Regions from separate parts of the Robertmurraya sp. GLU-23 genome, predicted to be linked through region 3. Evidence: riboswitches for the same ligand, from Rfam matches in the RefSeq annotation. Region 3 holds a riboswitch; each other region holds the start of a gene.
The links. A riboswitch is a leader RNA that binds a small molecule or an ion and turns the genes downstream of it on or off. The one in region 3 is predicted to bind S-adenosylmethionine.
Positions count from the first base shown of each region.

Region 1: another riboswitch for S-adenosylmethionine. It lies ahead of ACVBAX_RS18465 (methionine ABC transporter ATP-binding protein); the one in region 3 lies ahead of mtnK (S-methyl-5-thioribose kinase).
Region 2: another riboswitch for S-adenosylmethionine. It lies ahead of ACVBAX_RS18260 (methionine ABC transporter ATP-binding protein); the one in region 3 lies ahead of mtnK (S-methyl-5-thioribose kinase).
Region 4: another riboswitch for S-adenosylmethionine. It lies ahead of ACVBAX_RS22905 (sugar ABC transporter substrate-binding protein); the one in region 3 lies ahead of mtnK (S-methyl-5-thioribose kinase).

Region 1 covers NZ_JBRKCV010000013.1:99,831-104,086, forward strand. Annotated here, with positions in the region: gene ACVBAX_RS18455 (Ig-like domain-containing protein) at 1-255, opposite strand, end outside; gene ilvD (dihydroxy-acid dehydratase) at 501-2,174, shown strand; SAM riboswitch class I at 2,354-2,460, shown strand; gene ACVBAX_RS18465 (methionine ABC transporter ATP-binding protein) at 2,534-3,547, shown strand; gene ACVBAX_RS18470 (methionine ABC transporter permease) at 3,537-4,202, shown strand.
Region 2 covers NZ_JBRKCV010000013.1:53,250-57,505, reverse strand. Annotated here, with positions in the region: gene ACVBAX_RS18265 (O-acetylhomoserine aminocarboxypropyltransferase/cysteine synthase family protein) at 1-870, shown strand, start outside; SAM riboswitch class I at 978-1,083, shown strand; gene ACVBAX_RS18260 (methionine ABC transporter ATP-binding protein) at 1,263-2,288, shown strand; gene ACVBAX_RS18255 (methionine ABC transporter permease) at 2,281-2,949, shown strand; gene ACVBAX_RS18250 (MetQ/NlpA family ABC transporter substrate-binding protein) at 2,961-3,809, shown strand; gene ACVBAX_RS18245 (carboxymuconolactone decarboxylase family protein) at 3,923-4,256, shown strand, end outside.
Region 3 covers NZ_JBRKCV010000002.1:43,652-47,907, forward strand. Annotated here, with positions in the region: gene ACVBAX_RS04515 (PAS domain-containing sensor histidine kinase) at 1-558, shown strand, start outside; gene ACVBAX_RS04520 (methylated-DNA--[protein]-cysteine S-methyltransferase) at 573-1,070, shown strand; gene mtnK (S-methyl-5-thioribose kinase) at 1,096-2,283, opposite strand; SAM riboswitch class I at 2,356-2,515, opposite strand; gene ACVBAX_RS04530 (carbon-nitrogen family hydrolase) at 2,584-3,360, opposite strand; gene ACVBAX_RS04535 (aminotransferase class I/II-fold pyridoxal phosphate-dependent enzyme) at 3,489-4,256, shown strand, end outside.
Region 4 covers NZ_JBRKCV010000022.1:58,070-62,325, reverse strand. Annotated here, with positions in the region: gene ACVBAX_RS22920 (DUF1801 domain-containing protein) at 1-146, shown strand, start outside; gene ACVBAX_RS22915 (DNA alkylation repair protein) at 231-938, shown strand; gene ACVBAX_RS22910 (cold-shock protein) at 1,195-1,395, shown strand; SAM riboswitch class I at 1,789-1,896, shown strand; gene ACVBAX_RS22905 (sugar ABC transporter substrate-binding protein) at 2,019-3,131, shown strand; gene ACVBAX_RS22900 (sugar ABC transporter ATP-binding protein) at 3,401-4,256, shown strand, end outside.

The sequences.
Region 1 (4,256 bases), on a different contig from region 3:
AAAGCTTGGCTTGTCTCCTACCTCATTCCGGCCATCGTTCCCGCTAGTAAAATCTACTTCATCTGGAGAAATACCTGGCTCATTGGTAGGATCGTACATGATTTGTCCCTCACTGTTTTCATAAGGGATAAATTGGGTTGTAATGGGTGTGCCCGCATCTGTAGTCACCGCTGATACAACATTACTTAATGGAGTCACTAGTAATGCTATTACAACCAAAATATTGCTGCATTTCATTAACCATTTCTTCCTCATACTCTGCCTCTTTTCGACATTCTTCAACATACAATATCCCAATAGTATCATAGGTATTTTGTACTATCAATACGGTAGGAAGTGTGGAAAAGCTATTATTTATTCATAAATTTCCCCTTCGCTCAAAATCTACCAAATCAATGTTCTGTCATCTTTCTTTACAAGTCTCATTCTATTTGTTAAAATTTTTAAATAATTTAAAACATTAACACCATCGTGTTTTGATAGATTGGGAGGGAATTAGATTGGCAGAATTAAGAAGTAATATGATAAAAAAGGGATTTGATCGTGCACCACACCGAAGCCTATTGCGTGCGGCTGGGGTAAAAGAAGAGGATTTTGGTAAACCATTTATCGCGGTAGTTAATTCCTACATCGATATCGTACCAGGACATGTGCACTTACAAGAGTTTGGAAAAATTGTCAAAGATGCTATCCGTGAAGCAGGTGGAGTTCCATTTGAAATGAACACAATCGGTGTCGATGATGGAATTGCAATGGGTCATATCGGCATGCGCTACTCGCTTCCAAGCCGTGAAATTATTGCTGATTCAGTTGAAACGGTTGTCGCTGCTCACTGGTTCGATGGAATGGTTTGTATCCCAAACTGTGACAAGATTACTCCAGGTATGTTAATGGCGTCACTTCGTTTAAATATCCCTACTGTTTTCGTAAGTGGTGGACCGATGAAGGCTGGAGTGACTAGTGAAGGCAAAAAGATCTCACTTTCTTCTGTATTTGAAGGTGTAGGTGCATACCAAGCTGGAAAACTTGATGACAAGGGACTTTTAGAATTAGAACAGTTTGGTTGCCCGACATGTGGCTCTTGTTCAGGTATGTTTACAGCAAACTCGATGAACTGTTTAGCAGAAGCTCTTGGATTGGCTCTTCCTGGTAATGGAACAATTTTAGCTGTAGCGCCTGAGCGTAGAGATTTCGTTAGGAAATCAGCAACTCAGTTAATGGAACTGATTGAAAAGGATATTAAGCCTCGTGATATCGTTACAGAAAAAGCAATCGATAACGCGTTTGCCCTTGATATGGCATTAGGTGGATCATCTAATACAGTTCTTCACACATTAGCATTAGCTCATGAAGCAGAAATCGATTATCCAATCGGAAGAATCAATGAAGTAGCGGCTCGTGTTCCTCATTTGTCTAAGCTTGCTCCTGCTTCTGATGTATTTATTGAAGATTTGCATGAAGCGGGTGGTGTGTCTGCGGTTCTAAACGAATTATCTAAGAAAGAAGGAGCTCTTCACTTAGATACATTAACGGTGACAGGGAAAACACTCGGTGAAAATATCGCTGGCTGTGATGTAAAGAACTTCGATGTCATTCATTCCATTGATAACCCACATAGCGAAAAGGGTGGCCTAGCTGTATTGTTTGGTAACCTTGCTCCAGATGGTGCCATCATTAAAACAGGTGGAATTACAGGTGGAAACCGCCATGAAGGACCGGCTGTTGTATTTGATTCACAAGACGAAGCCCTTCACGGCATTGCAAACGGAAAAGTAAAAGAAGGCGACGTAGTTGTTATCCGTTACGAAGGTCCAAAAGGTGGACCTGGTATGCCTGAAATGCTAGCTCCAACTTCTCAAATCATGGGAATGGGACTTGGTGCGAAGGTTGCTCTTGTAACAGATGGCCGCTTCTCTGGAGCTTCACGCGGATTGTCTATCGGTCACGCTTCACCAGAAGCAGCTGAAGGTGGACCATTAGCGTTTATCCAAAATGGAGATCAAATTGTCATCGATGTTGACGCTCGTTCCATGGACGTTGTTCTTTCTGACGAACAATGGGCCGAGCGTAAAGCTAACTGGAAAGGCTTTGAACCAAAGGTGAAAAAGGGTTATCTTGCTCGTTATTCAAAGCTTGTAACATCTGCTAGCACCGGTGGAGTTATGAAAATCTAATCATTTCTCGACACTCATTCACGATTTGTGGATGGGTGTTTTTTTATTTTTATAAATTTTTTTCCTGCCTACAGCCTCAGTTATGTAAGCGTTGCCTACACTTCCCTCTATCAAAAACAGCTGTTGACACTTCTCCCCTATTAGATTTATGATTCATGTAACAAATTAATAAGACCTTTTACTTATCAAGAGTGACTGAGGGATTAGGCCCTATGACGTCCGGCAACCTCCATTTCATGGAACGGTGCCACTTCCTACAGAATGATTCCATTCTGAAAGATAAGTCGTATATATAACGATGCCTCTTTCTGACTGGAAAGAGGTTTTTTTGTATTTTTATAGCTTAAGGGGTGACATGAATGATCGAAGTAAAAGACTTGGTGAAAGTCTATCAAACAAAAAAAGGTGAAGTAATAGGTGTGGACCATGTGTCACTAACCGTGAACAAAGGCGAAATTTTTGGAATTGTAGGGTATAGCGGCGCTGGAAAAAGTTCGTTACTACGCTGTTTGAATTTATTGGAGGCTCCTACCTCAGGAGAAGTTAAGATCGACGGGGTTTCTCTTACGTCACTGCGAAAAAAGGAGCTACGAAGTGCTCGCCAGAAAATCGGGATGATTTTCCAACACTTCTATCTCGTAAGCTCAAAGACGGTTTTTGAAAACGTAGCTTTTGCTCTAAAAGCGGCTTATAAATCGAAAGCAGAGATTGATGCAAGAGTAACTGAGCTACTTGATATGGTTGGCTTGTCAGATAAGCGTGATGTGTATCCGTCTCAGTTGAGCGGTGGACAAAAGCAACGAGTAGGAATTGCGAGAGCGTTAGCGAATAACCCTTCCGTTCTCCTTTGTGATGAAGCTACCTCTGCCCTAGACCCGAGCACGACGAAATCGATTTTATCTTTGTTAAAAAAGATTAACCAAGAGTTAGGGTTAACAATTGTACTGATTACACACGAGATGGAAGTCGTAAAAGAGATTTGTGACCGAATGGCAGTTATGCAGGACGGGCGAATTGTTGAGGAAGGGCCAGTGTATGACTTGTTCGCAAATCCAATAAACGAACTTACCAAGGAATTCATTAATACCATTCTACAATTTGATTTACCAGAACACTTGCTATCTTCAAGCAAAGGAAAAATTGTAAAGATTCATTTCCGCGGGGCGATTGCTGAAGAATCAGTGATTTCAGATGCACTACAGAAGTACCAAGTGAAGGGCAATATTTTACACGGCAAAATCGAGTACATAAAAGACACTCCACTTGGAATCTTCATTATGGAACTTACAGGTGACACCGCTGAAGTAGAACATGCGATTCAATATATCACATCTCGCACAGAAAGCTTGGAGGTGATCCGAGATGCCGCTTGATAGCTTAATAGAGTTGCTACCCGATTTAAACAAAGCCTTTTTTGAAACGATTTATATGGTGGGAATATCGATTGTGGTAGCTATGATTGTCGGATTGCCCGTGGGAGTCCTATTGTTTGTTACCGACCGCGGATTATTTTTAGAGAATTCCCTATTTAATCAGATTGTTGGATTTTTAGTGAACATGATTCGTTCGGTCCCGTTTATTATCTTGCTCATTGCCCTTTTACCATTGGCTGACTTGATCGCTGGATCAACAATTGGGCCAACTGCCGCTTCTGTTTCACTCTCAGTAGCTGCGATTCCTTTCTTTGCAAGATTGGTAGAACAGTCACTGCGTGAGATAGATAAAGGAGTGATTGAGGCAGCGGTCGCGGTCGGAGCTTCCCCGTGGATGATCATCAAGGAGGTTCTTCTTCCAGAGGCCAAACCAGGGATCATCCAAGGCGTGACCATTACGATTATTAGTTTAGTCGCTTACTCCGCGATGGCTGGAATTGTTGGCGGTGGTGGTGTTGGGGACCTTGCCATCCGGTTCGGGTACTACCGATACGACAACACCGTCATGATCACCACCGTTATCATCCTAATTTGTTTAGTCCAGCTCATCCAATTTTTCGGTGACCGACTAGCAAAAGCAGTAAACAAAAAATAAATCACATGTGACCACTGTCCATCCCAGAAGGACAAAAACGCACCAACTGTCCAC
Region 2 (4,256 bases), on a different contig from region 3:
AAAACAAAGGCGATCTTTGCAGAGACCATTGGAAACCCAAGCTTGCGAATTCTGGATATCGAAAATGTCGCAAAGATCGCACATGATGCAGGTATTCCTCTTGTTATCGATAATACCTTTGCGACTCCTTATTTATGTCGTCCAATTGAGCATGGTGCAGATATTGTTATTCATTCGGCAACAAAATGGCTTTTAGGGAATGGTACAACTCTTGGGGGTATTATCGTGGATGGCGGAAAGTTTGATTGGAATTCGGCGAAGTTTCCTGGATTCACAACCCCTGATGCCAGCTATCATGATATTGTATATAGTGAAGCAATTGGTGCTGCAGCTTATATTGTAAAAGCAAGAGTTCAATTGCTACGTGATCTAGGTCCAGCATTAAGCCCTCAAAATGCCTTTCAATTCACTCTAGGTTTAGAAACTTTGCATGTGAGAATGAAGGAGCATGTGGCAAATACGAAGAAGATCGTAGAGTATCTAGAAGCACATCCAGCGGTTAATTGGGTGATGTATCCAGGAAATGAGAAGCATCCAGACTACGAGCTTGCGAAGAAATACTTACCTAAAGGAGCAGGTTCTGTCGTTGTCTTTGGAATCGACGGAGGGCGAGAGGCTGGAGCAACGTTTATAAATAGTCTCAAACTTTGGGCACATGTTGCCAATGTTGGTGATGCAAAAAGCTTAGTCATTCATCCTGCAAGCACAACTCATCAACAGCTTGACACAGAGGGGTTAAAAGCAGCAGGCGTTCCAGAGGATTTAATTCGTCTCTCGATTGGGATTGAAAATGTGGAGGATTTAGTTGAAGATTTAGAGCAAGCGATTACATTAGCGACAGGAAAAACCTCGCTTACTAGCCATGTGTAATCCATAAGATTTTTGTCGAAATTTATCGTTGACACTCCCGTTTTTCCATGATAAGATAGCACTCGTGATTAAGACTACAACTAAAAAAGTTCATATAGATTGATAAGCTCTTATCAAGAGAGGTGGAGGGATGTGCCCTATGAAGCCCGGCAACCGTCAAATTATTGAAATGGTGCCAATTCACACAAAGCGTATTGCTTTGATAGATGAGAGAAAGGTGATACTTTCTGCCTTTCTGCTCATGCAGAAAGGTTTTTTTTATGTTCATTTAGAGTGCTCTCATTCGAATAGGAATGAACCGGATGATAGAACCTAAGTTGTATTGTACCTTTCTGTAGCATGACAGCATGTAGTTTTATCAGAATAATCGGAAATGGAAGGGGGAGAAACCTTTGATCTCGATAAAAGACGTAAAAAAGATTTATTCTTCAAGACAAGGAAAAGTAACGGCTGTTGATAATGTAAACTTAGAAATTACTGAAGGAGAAATCTTCGGTGTAATTGGTTATAGTGGCGCAGGGAAAAGTACGCTTATTCGTATGCTGAATGGGTTAGAAATTCCTACTGAGGGATCCGTTATTGTGGCAAATAATGAAGTATCGAAAATTAAAGGTAGTAGCCTTCGTAAAGCTAGACAGGAAATAAGCATGATATTCCAACATTTTAACCTTTTATGGTCTCGAACAGTAAGAGAAAATATTGCATTTCCACTTGAAATTGCAGGAGTTCCTAAAGGGCAAAGAATGAAAAGAGTAGACGAGCTTATTCGTTTGGTTGGATTAGAAGGAAGAGAAGACGCTTACCCTTCTCAATTGAGTGGTGGGCAAAAACAAAGAGTAGGAATTGCGAGAGCACTTGCTAACAATCCCAAAGTTCTCCTTTGTGATGAGGCAACATCTGCTCTTGATCCACAAACAACAGATTCGATTCTAGAGCTATTAGTTGATATTAATAAGCGTTTAGGTTTAACCATCGTCCTTATCACTCATGAAATGCACGTCATTAGAAAGATTTGTCATCGTGTAGCTGTTATGGAAGGTGGAAAGGTTGTTGAACTCGGCCCAGTACTTGACGTATTTAAGCATCCTAAGGAAGAAATTACGAAACGATTTGTTCAGCAAGTAACAGAACCTGAAGAAACGAAGGAAACAATTGAACACTTATTAGAACTGTATCCGCATGGTACAGTCGTTCAACTAGGTTTTGTTGGAGAAGCAGCAGAGCAACCGCTGATTACGAACCTTATTCGCCATTACCAGGTAACTGTAAATATCCTGCAAGGGAAAATATCACAAACACAAAATGGTTCTTATGGAACGCTTTTTATCCACTTAGATGGGGAAAGGGAAGAGCTTTCAAAGGCCATTGCATATATCGAATCACAACAGGTTGGAGTGGAGGTGATTTCGAATGCTTGAGACACTTTTACCAAACGTGAACTGGGAAAAAATGATTGAAGCAACGAATGAAACCCTGTATATGACAGCTATATCAGTTGTTATTACATTTGTTCTTGGTTTAATTTTAGGACTTTTATTATTTTTAACAGCTAAGGGTAATATTTGGGAAAATACATTAGTGAATAAAGTGATCAGTTCTGTCGTGAACGTCTTCCGCTCGATTCCCTTTATTATATTAATTGTTCTTTTGATTCCTTTTACAAAGCTTATACTAGATACGATGATTGGTGAGAATGCAGCTTTACCGGCTTTAATTATTGGTGCCGCTCCGTTTTACGCGAGAATGGTGGAAATCGGATTGCGTGAGATTGATAAAGGAGTTATTGAGGCAGCTAAATCAATGGGTGCTAAAACTAGCACGATTATCTTTAAGGTGCTTATTCCTGAATCATTGCCAGCTTTAGTATCTGGTATTACGGTTACGGCTATTGCTTTGGTGAGTTATACAGCAATGGCTGGTGTGATTGGTGCGGGTGGTTTAGGAAACCTAGCATATCTCGAAGGGTTCCAGAGAAGTCGTAGTGACGTAACCCTTGTGGCTACTGTTATCATTTTAATAATTGTGTTTATTATCCAATTTATTGGAGATTCTATAACATCAAAACTAGATAAAAGATAGGAGAGACAAAAATGAAGAAATTTTTAAGCTTATTTTTATCATTAGCAGTTGCTTTAGTTCTAGCAGCTTGCGGTACAGCAAATGATGATGAGTCAAACGGTGGTGAAGGTGAAGAAGCAGCAGAAACAACTGAATTAGTAGTGGGAGCTTCTAACGTACCTCATGCTGAAATTCTAGAAGAAGCAAAATCGCTTTTAGAGGAAAAAGGAATCGAATTAAAGATTGAAACGTTCCAAGATTACATCCTACCTAACCAAGCGTTAGAATCTGGTGATCTTGATGCAAACTATTTCCAACACATTCCTTACCTTGAGTCTCAAATGGCTGAGCATGGCTATGATTTTGCTAATGCTGGTGGAATTCATATCGAACCAATGGGTGTGTACTCTAAAAAGTACGAGAGCTTAGATGACCTTCCTGAAGGAGCACATATCATCATGAGCAGCTCAGTAGCAGACCACGGTCGTATTTTAACCATGCTTGAAAAAGAGGGATTAATTACTCTTAAAGAAGGCGTAAACAATGTAGAAGCAACGGTTGAAGATATCGCAGAAAACCCTAAAAACCTTCACTTTGACACAGAGTATGAAGCATCATTATTACCACAAATTTATAACAATGATGAAGGTGATGCAGTACTTATCAACTCAAACTATGCAATCGATGCAGGTCTGAACCCAATTGAAGATTCAATCGCAATCGAAGACAAAGAGTCTCCATACGTAAACGTAATCGCAGTACGTAAAGACGACGAAAACTCTGAAGCAATTAAAGCTTTAGTAGAAGTGTTACACTCAAAAGAAATTCAAGATTTCATTCTTGAAAAGTATAAAGGTGCTGTAGTACCTGTATCAGAATAATAAAAAATGCAGATGTCTCTTTAAGAGGCATCTGTTTTTTTGTAATAATTTGTGTTGTTTCAAGGATACTAACATATGTGATACTACATAACTTAAAGACTGGAGTGGGACAAATGGATCAAGGATTTATTGCAAATAATCCGAGTGAAGAAGCTCTACATGATTATAAACTAGGACTTGGCACGTTTACGCAAAAAATGCCAGATATCGCTAGCCATTTTAATTCATTTACAGAAGCATGTTTTAAAGAAGGAGTCTTGTCTCAAAAACAAAAGCAATTAATTGCATTAGGAATTAGCTTATATTCTCAGGATGAATATTGCATCATCTACCATATCAAAGGATGTATGGATCAAGGGGCAACTGAGCAAGAAATTCTTGAAGCAGTGGGCGTTACAGCAGCGTTTGGTGGTGGAGCCGCTCTGAGCCAGGCTGTTACACTTGTCC
Region 3 (4,256 bases):
TCTAGTGAAGGAAAGCATTCCATGTACTTTGATGTGATCTCAACCGAACTGAATCGCATTGATGCGATTATAAATGAATTTTTAATATTAGCAAAACCACAAGCGATCAAATTTGTGGATCATAGTATTACTCAGATTATGTCAGAAACGGTCAATCTATTAAGTGCACAAGCTGTTTTGTACAATGTTCAGTTCCTTCTTCATTACGATGATGATTTACCAACATTAATCTGTGAACCTAATCAGCTGAAAAAGGTCTTTATTAACATGATTAAAAATGGCATAGAAGTTATGCCGAGCGGCGGATATATTACGATTTCAATGAATCAAACAACTGATGATCGGATACATATTTCCATAAAGGATGAAGGCTATGGAATACCGGAGGAAAAACTGAAAAAGCTTGGTCAGCCGTTCTATACGACCAAAGAGAGGGGAACAGGCCTAGGTCTTATGGTTTCTTATCGGATTATAGAAGAGCACGAGGGGACGATTAAAGTTGAAAGTGAAGTTGGAAAAGGGACGGTATTTCATGTATATTTACCAGTCGGAAAATAAAGGTGGAATCATTTATGAGTAGATTGTATGGAACGGTTGAATCGGAGTTAGGCACCATTTATATAGTAATAGAAAATGAACTAGTATCGGCCGTTCATATTGGAGAAGAGGATTTTCTGAAGCACGAAAATGGTCATCAGTTGATCCTTTCACTTGAAAATGAACTGGTACAAGAAGCGGTGCAGCAAATGGAGGACTACTTTTCAAAGAGAAGAAAGGGCTTTGATTTACCACTTCAGATGGAAGGAACTGAGTTTCAATGCTCTGTTTGGAAGGTCCTACACTCGATTCCATTTGGAACAACATACAGCTATCAGGAAGTAGCAGAAAAGATAGGGAATAGTAAAGCCGTTCGTGCGATCGGACAGGCGAATAAAGCGAACCGTCTACCTATTATTATTCCATGTCATAGAGTTATTGGGAAAAATAAAAAGCTAACTGGCTATGCAGGAACACGTACAGATATAAAGGAGAAGCTCCTTACACTAGAAGGAGCTGGCTTTAAACAATAGTAAGAATACGAGTAGAGAATTCCTTCTACTCGTATTTTTTTGTGTGTAAAAATGTAACTAACTCTTCAATGGATGTGAATTCATTACGCTTAAGAATTAATGTTCTACCTAACGCTAAAGATTTTTCTTTCGCTGCAATTCGTTCCTTTTCATCCGAAAGACCATCCAAGTCCGCAACATGGGCAAGACCGATTGTTCTTCTTATAAGTTCACACCCAGCAAATCCAACCGCATCCTGAAAGTATTTTTGTAGAGTAGAAGAAAGGAAACCGTCAATACGGGCAAATGGTTCTAAATTGTCTTGTTCCCATAGGACTGAAAATTGATTTTCATACACATTCCAGAACGTTCTTACATGTGAGTATACCGCATGTGATTTTTCTTCGAAGGCAATAGCTTGGAACAATAAATTTGCAATTACTTGACCAATATCAAAACCTACAGGACCAAAGTATGCAAATTCTGGGTCAATTACTTTTGTTTCTTCCTTCGACACAAATAAGCTGCCTGTATGAAGATCACCATGTAAAAGTGCTTCAGCTTCGGTTAAAAAGCTTTTTCTCAGTAACGCTACTTGAAGTTTTAAATCTGTATCCTTCCATAGTTTTTCAACTGTTGAAGTAAGCTGTGGTTCAAAATCATTTGTCTCTGCATCAAAGTAAGGATCTGAGAAAATGAGGTCCTCAGTAATTTTACATAATTCTGGGTTAATAAATTTTCTAACAAGCTCTTTCTTTTGACCCTTATCCAAACCAAACTCCGATGTGAAAAAAGTTGTATTGGCTAAGTATGTTCCAAGATGACTTGCAAGCAGGGGATACTCGTTTCCATCAATTAACCCTTTTCTAGCGATAGTTAAATGAGATAAATCTTCCATAATCGTTATTGCTAACACTTCGTTCGTATAATACACTTCAGGAACAAATTCAGGAGCGTGCTTTTTAAATAGTTTTAATGCTTCTGCTTCTATCGTTGCTCGTTTTAAAGTGAGGGGCCATGATTCTCCTACTACTTTTGCATATGGAAGAGCTTGTTTTATAATGATGCCTTTTTGATCTTGATCTTTAATATGAAAAACTAAATTTAAATTTCCATCTCCTATTTCTGTACACGATAGAGTACTATTTTCGGAGAATAAATTTCTCTCTTTTGCTAGTGAGATGGCTGTTTCTTCTGTTAATGGTTGATAAGTTTCTTGTACTACTGTTGACATAATGATTATCCTCCTATTGCATAAAAAAACCTCTTTCTGCTAGAAAGAGGTTTGAGGCTGTAGTCAACAAACCTCTTATCTACCAGAAAGGAAATTTCTTTCTGTTGGAATTAGCACCGTGCCTTACGGATATTATCCGGCGCTAAACTGATAGCGCCCCATTTCACAATGGAATTACGGTCGGTTGCTGGGCTTCATCGGGCCAAATCCCTCTGCCTACTCTTGATAAGAGATGTAATTTTCAGTTAATATTTACTGATGAGAATCATATCAGCATAGTGTTAAAGTTGTCAATAGTTTTTAATATAAGTCTGTCCGGCGGTCTGAAAATATCGGAATCATGTTACGGACTTTCTTCACTTCTGCTAAATCAATTAGTCCAGTAACAATGGATTCATATTCGTCTCCCTCTGCAATTACTTCCCCCCAAGGATTAATAATCAAAGAATGACCAGCAAACACATTGTCTGGATCTGAGCCAGAACGATTACATGCTATGACAAAACATTGATTTTCAATCGCTCTAGCAATTAATAAAGATCTCCAATGGTTCAAACGAGGGAGAGGCCACTCAGCAACCACCACGATGGTCTCCGCTCCTTCTGTCGTATGAGCCCGAATCCATTCAGGAAAGCGAATATCATAGCATATCAATCCTGCAAATATGTGATTGTCGAGCGCAAATATGCCTTTTGTACTTCCAGATTGAAGATGTTCATGCTCGTTCATTAGTTTAAAAAGATGCGCTTTGCTGTATGTGGAAACAAGTTCACCTTCGTTATTTATGACAAGCAATTTGTTATACACACCGTTGTTTTCTTGAGAAGCAACAGAGCCACCAACAATATGCACACGATGTTGTTTAGCTAATTTTTGCAAAAATTCAATGCTCTTTTTTGCTTCCACATCTGCAAGAACATCGAGTCGGGTTAAGTCATAGCCTGTCGTCCACAGTTCTGGAAGGATGACTAAGTCAGGTTTTTCAGCCATGGCTGACTCTATTAATCTTTCCGCTTTTTGAAAGTTTTCTTCTACATTTCCAAAGCTTATGTCCATCTGAATACAAGAAACTCTCATAAGAAACCACCTTTTCTAAAAAAAATTAGTAAAAATACTTTACAAGTTGTCATTTACGATATACATTTGTGACTAGTTTTTCAATATAAACATTGCCAATTGCCCGAAAATATAAAGTAGGTGGAAAAATGATGATATATCCTCAATCAAAATTATTAAAAAGCTTACCTAAACAATTCTTCGCTTCACTTGTAGCAAAAGTAAATAAGCAGATCAGAGATGGTCATGATGTGATAAACCTGGGTCAGGGAAACCCTGATCAACCGACAGCTTCACATATCGTAAAAGCCCTGCAAGTGGCTGCAGAGAATCCGAATAATCACAAATACTCTCCCTTCCAAGGCTTCGCGTCATTAAAAGAGGCGGCTGCGACATTTTATAAAAGAGAATATAACGTAGATATCAATCCAGAAAAAGAAGTTGCCATCCTTTTTGGAGGAAAAGCTGGGCTTGTTGAAATCCCACAATGCCTATTAAATCCAGGTGAACATGTTCTCGTCCCTGATCCGGGTTATCCTGACTATTGGTCGGGGGTAGCTCTAGCACAAGCAGAAATGATAACCATGCCATTGAAAGAAGAAAATCATTTTCTTCCTGATTATACGGCTCTATCAGATAGCGAGCTAGAAAAGGCAAAGCTCATGTTCTTAAATTATCCGAATAACCCGACAGGCGCAATAGCAAATGCTAATTTTTTCGAGGATACAGTCGCGCTTGCCAAAGAGCACGAGATTTGTGTTGTTCATGATTTTGCATATGGAGCGATAGGCTTTAATGGTCATAAACCGATTAGTTTCCTACAAACAGAGGGTGCAAAAGACGTCGGGATTGAAATTTATACGTTATCTAAGACGTATAATATGGCTGGTTGGAGAGTAGGCTTTGCGGTTGGAAAT
Region 4 (4,256 bases), on a different contig from region 3:
CTCAACCCAAACAATCAAAAACTCGAGTGTTAAGGATTGAAAATTGTATGGAGAAAATTTTCAGTGGAAAGGGCTTAAAGGATTGCACTTGTGGACTATCTCAAAAAATGCCCTCCTGTGACGGCTCACACAAGAACATTCGATAAGATCATATTAATTAATGTTTATTTTTAGCTGCAGGTAATGGTTATAATGAAATGGATGAAAATAAAGGAAGGACGTACATAGCTATGGATTTTCAAACAGTGATGCAGGAACTTGAAGCTCTCGGTAAGGAACGAACGAAAAAAATGTATATTTCCAATGGTGCACACGAGCCCTTGTTTGGCGTGGCTACAGGTGCTATGAAACCAATTGCAAAGAAAATAAAAATAAATCAAGAACTAGCTGATGAGCTATATGCCACAGGTAACTACGATGCAATGTACTTTGCAGGCATTATTGCAGACCCGAAAGCTATGACTGAATCTGATTTTGATCGTTGGATGGACGGAGCGTATTTTTATATGCTGTCTGATTACGTGGTGGCAGTCACTTTATCAGAGTCAGATATTGCACAAGAAGTGGCGGATAAATGGATTGCAAGTGGTGACGAGTTGAGAATGTCAGCTGGGTGGAGTTGCTACTGCTGGCTTTTAGGAAATCGCAAAGACAAGGAATTTTCCGAAAGTAAGATTTCCAATATGCTTGATATGATAAAAAATACGATTCATAATTCGCCAGAACGAACTAAATCAGCTATGAATAATTTTGTATACACCGTAGGGATTTCCTATTTGCCGCAACATGAAAAGGCGGTTGAGACCTCAAAGGAAATAGGAATCGTAGAAGTTAAACGGGACAATAAAAAAAGCAGTTTACTAAACGCATACGAAAGTATTCAAAAAGAAATGGATAGAGGGAAGCTTGGTTTCAAACGCAAGTATGTGAGATGTTAAAAATCGTTTTGATGTATAAATGCCTTTTATAGATATTCTTATTTAGACGTATGTAGGTTTTTTAGTTTGCTTTTCTCGTAACCTGCAGGATACTGAGGATATGTTCTTGCAAATACTTATAAAAAATGTTAAACTTTAGAAGAATTATTTTTGTTCGGTGTAAAGGATAGTATAAGATTAACTTTTCGTCTTGATGATCACTGAGTCCAAGGATAGTAACACATTGTGTGTAAAGCACACAGCAGGAGGAAACAAAATGGAACAAGGTAAAGTAAAATGGTTTAACGCAGAAAAAGGTTTCGGATTTATCGAGCGTGAAGCCGGAGAAGACGTATTCGTTCATTTCTCAGCTATCCAAGGCGAAGGTTTTAAATCTTTAGACGAAGGTCAAGCAGTTACTTTTGACGTTGAGCAAGGTCAACGTGGAGCTCAAGCAGCTAACGTGCGTAAAGCTTAATAATAAAAACAAACTAAGCAGGCTCTTTTTAGAGTCTGTTTTTTTCTTTTTATATACAAGGATCCCCACTCACTGAGTGAGTGGGGCACAATGTAAGCAAGTAAATCAAATGGTAGATAAAGTGTATCACATCCTAACGAATTCACCTAATTATGTTTGTGTTAATTATAGCTTTCAATTCCGCTAAAGTTCACCAATTTGTCGGAGACGGTGATAATCTTTATTAGAGTAAAGTGGACCTTTTGATGGGCTTAATACATACGAAGAATCTATTGTTGCTATCTTTGGAAAAATACACCTATTAATAATATTTAGAAAATACTATTGACATTTTGTTAATAGAATATTAAATTAAGTTTTATACTTTATTAAAGTAAATGAATAAAATACGTTCTCTTATCAAGAGTGGCAGAGGGACTGGCCCGATGACGCCCAGCAACCGTTCCGAATGGAATTGGTGCTAAATCCTGCAAAACAAGAAATTGTTTTGAGAGATAAGAGAGGAGTAGTCCTTATTTTGTGATGAAACCTCTCTTTTCTGGAGAGGTTTTTTATATTTTATAAAAACTCTCCTAAGAGCAACGTTGGTAAGAAGACAAAAAACAAAAAGGGGAGAAAGAATCATGAAGAAGAAATTTTTAAGAAGTGCATTTGTATCAGCGATCGCTGCAACACTTTTGCTTACAGGCTGTGCAACAGGGGGAGAAACAAAGGAAGCAACAGGATCGAACACACCGATTGAAGGTGTACCTGACCGCTTTGCAAATGGGGACCAACCGAAAATCAAAGTTATTCGTAAAATTGGTGGAGACGATCACACAGCACAATTCTTAGCTGGTGCAAAACAAGAAGGTGAAGCATTAGGATTCCAAGTGGATGTATTTACTGCAAATGGAGATACAGCGAAATTTCATGATGCGATTAACCAAGCGTTAACTCAAGATTATGATGGATTTATTATTTCTCACGGGGACGATGATGCTACCGTGAATGACATACAGAAAATTGTTGACGCAGGAAAGAGTGTAGTCGCATTTGACTCGAATGCAAATTTAACTAGTGTTGATGGTGTCACTCTAGTATCACAGGATGATGAAGCATTAGCTACTCTATCATTGGACCAATTAGTAAAAGAAACAAAAGGTGAAGCCAATATTGCTTACCTATGGGTGGACGGATTCCCACCTATGGTTAGACGAAATAAGGTTTATGAAGAGGTTTTAGCAAATAATCCTGGAATAAAAGAAGTGGAGCGCTTTGGGGTAGCAGCAGCTGACACTAGTGTTCAAACTCAAAATGCCGTTGCCGCAATGTTAAATAAATACCCTAAGGGTGAACTTGATGCGATTTTTGCAACATGGGATGCTTTTGCTATCGGTGCAGCTCGTGCGTTAAAAGAAGCTGGCAGAGAAGAAGTGAAAATCTATGGAATCGATGTTTCAAATGCTGATTTGCAGGAAATTCAAAGAGAAGGCAGTGCTTGGAGATATACCGCAGCTGTTGATCCTAAGTTGATAGGTTCAGTAAATATGAGAATACTCGCAAAGAAATTAGCAGGAGAGGAAACACCACAAACGTATGATTTGGAAGCTTCACTAATCTCTCAAGAAGACCTTCAAAAATCAAAAGATCCGGTTAATATGGTCAATCTAACTGAAATCATTGAAGGATGGGGCCAATCATCAGAATTTGAGGAAGACTGGATGAAGACACTAAAGGAACATTATAAGAAGTAAGGGACTTGTAGATAGACACTCTCTTTTTAAAAGGCTGTTTTCGTAAAGTTTGTTGTTTTGTAAAAAGCCCTAATGCCGGCTTTTTACCCGTGTATTCAATCTTACTCTTTAAATATAGAGCCCCTGTTTTCTAAAACGTTCAATGGACTTATGACTTTTTAGAAAATAAGTGTTTTATTTCAATAAAGTAGTGCTAAAAGCAACAATGTTTTAGAAAACAGCTTTTTAAAAAGAAAAAAAGAGTGTCTCTTTGAAAGGACAGTGACATCATGACCACTTTAAAGATGAAGAATGTCTCAATTGAATTTCCGGGTGTTAAAGCATTAAATGAGGTGGATTTTTCAGTTGAAAGCGGGAGAACTCATGCCTTAATCGGAGCCAATGGTGCTGGGAAATCAACGTTGATGAAGGTTCTTGCAGGGGCATATGGCCACTATACTGGTGAAATCACAATGAATGGACAACCTATGACCATTCGTTCTCCAAAAAGTGCCATGGATTCTGGAATTCAAATTGTATATCAGGAAGTGGATACAGCTCTGATCCCCAACTTAACGGTTGCTGAAAATATCATGTTAATGGACACGGTCCATAACATGGGAAAGAAGCAATGGGTCAATTGGAAAAGCCTGCATTCGAAAGCGGCCGCCATCCTAGTAGAAATGAATTTGACTCTTCCTACTAAAAAACTAGTAAGTGAATTGACATTGGCAGAAAAACAAATGGTTTTGATCGCTAGAGCAGTGTCGAAAGAATGTAAATTTCTCATTTTGGATGAGCCGACAGCACCTCTTAGTCATACAGAAACAAATGAATTATTTCGTATAGTAAAAGAATTAAAGAGACGTGATGTTGGAATTATTTTTATATCGCACCGACTACCAGAGATTTTTGAGATTTGTGATGACATTACGATTATGAGAAATGGGGAAGTAGTCGAGCGACAGAGAATTTCGGATACCACCCAAAACAAAGTAGTGGAGCATATGCTTGGTCAAAAACTCGGTGAACAGTTTCCTGATAAATTCATGACCATTGGAGACACATTCCTTGAAGTAAAAGGACTTACAGTTAGAGATAAGATTAAAGATTTCAGCATGAATGTCAGAGCAGGAGAGATTGTGG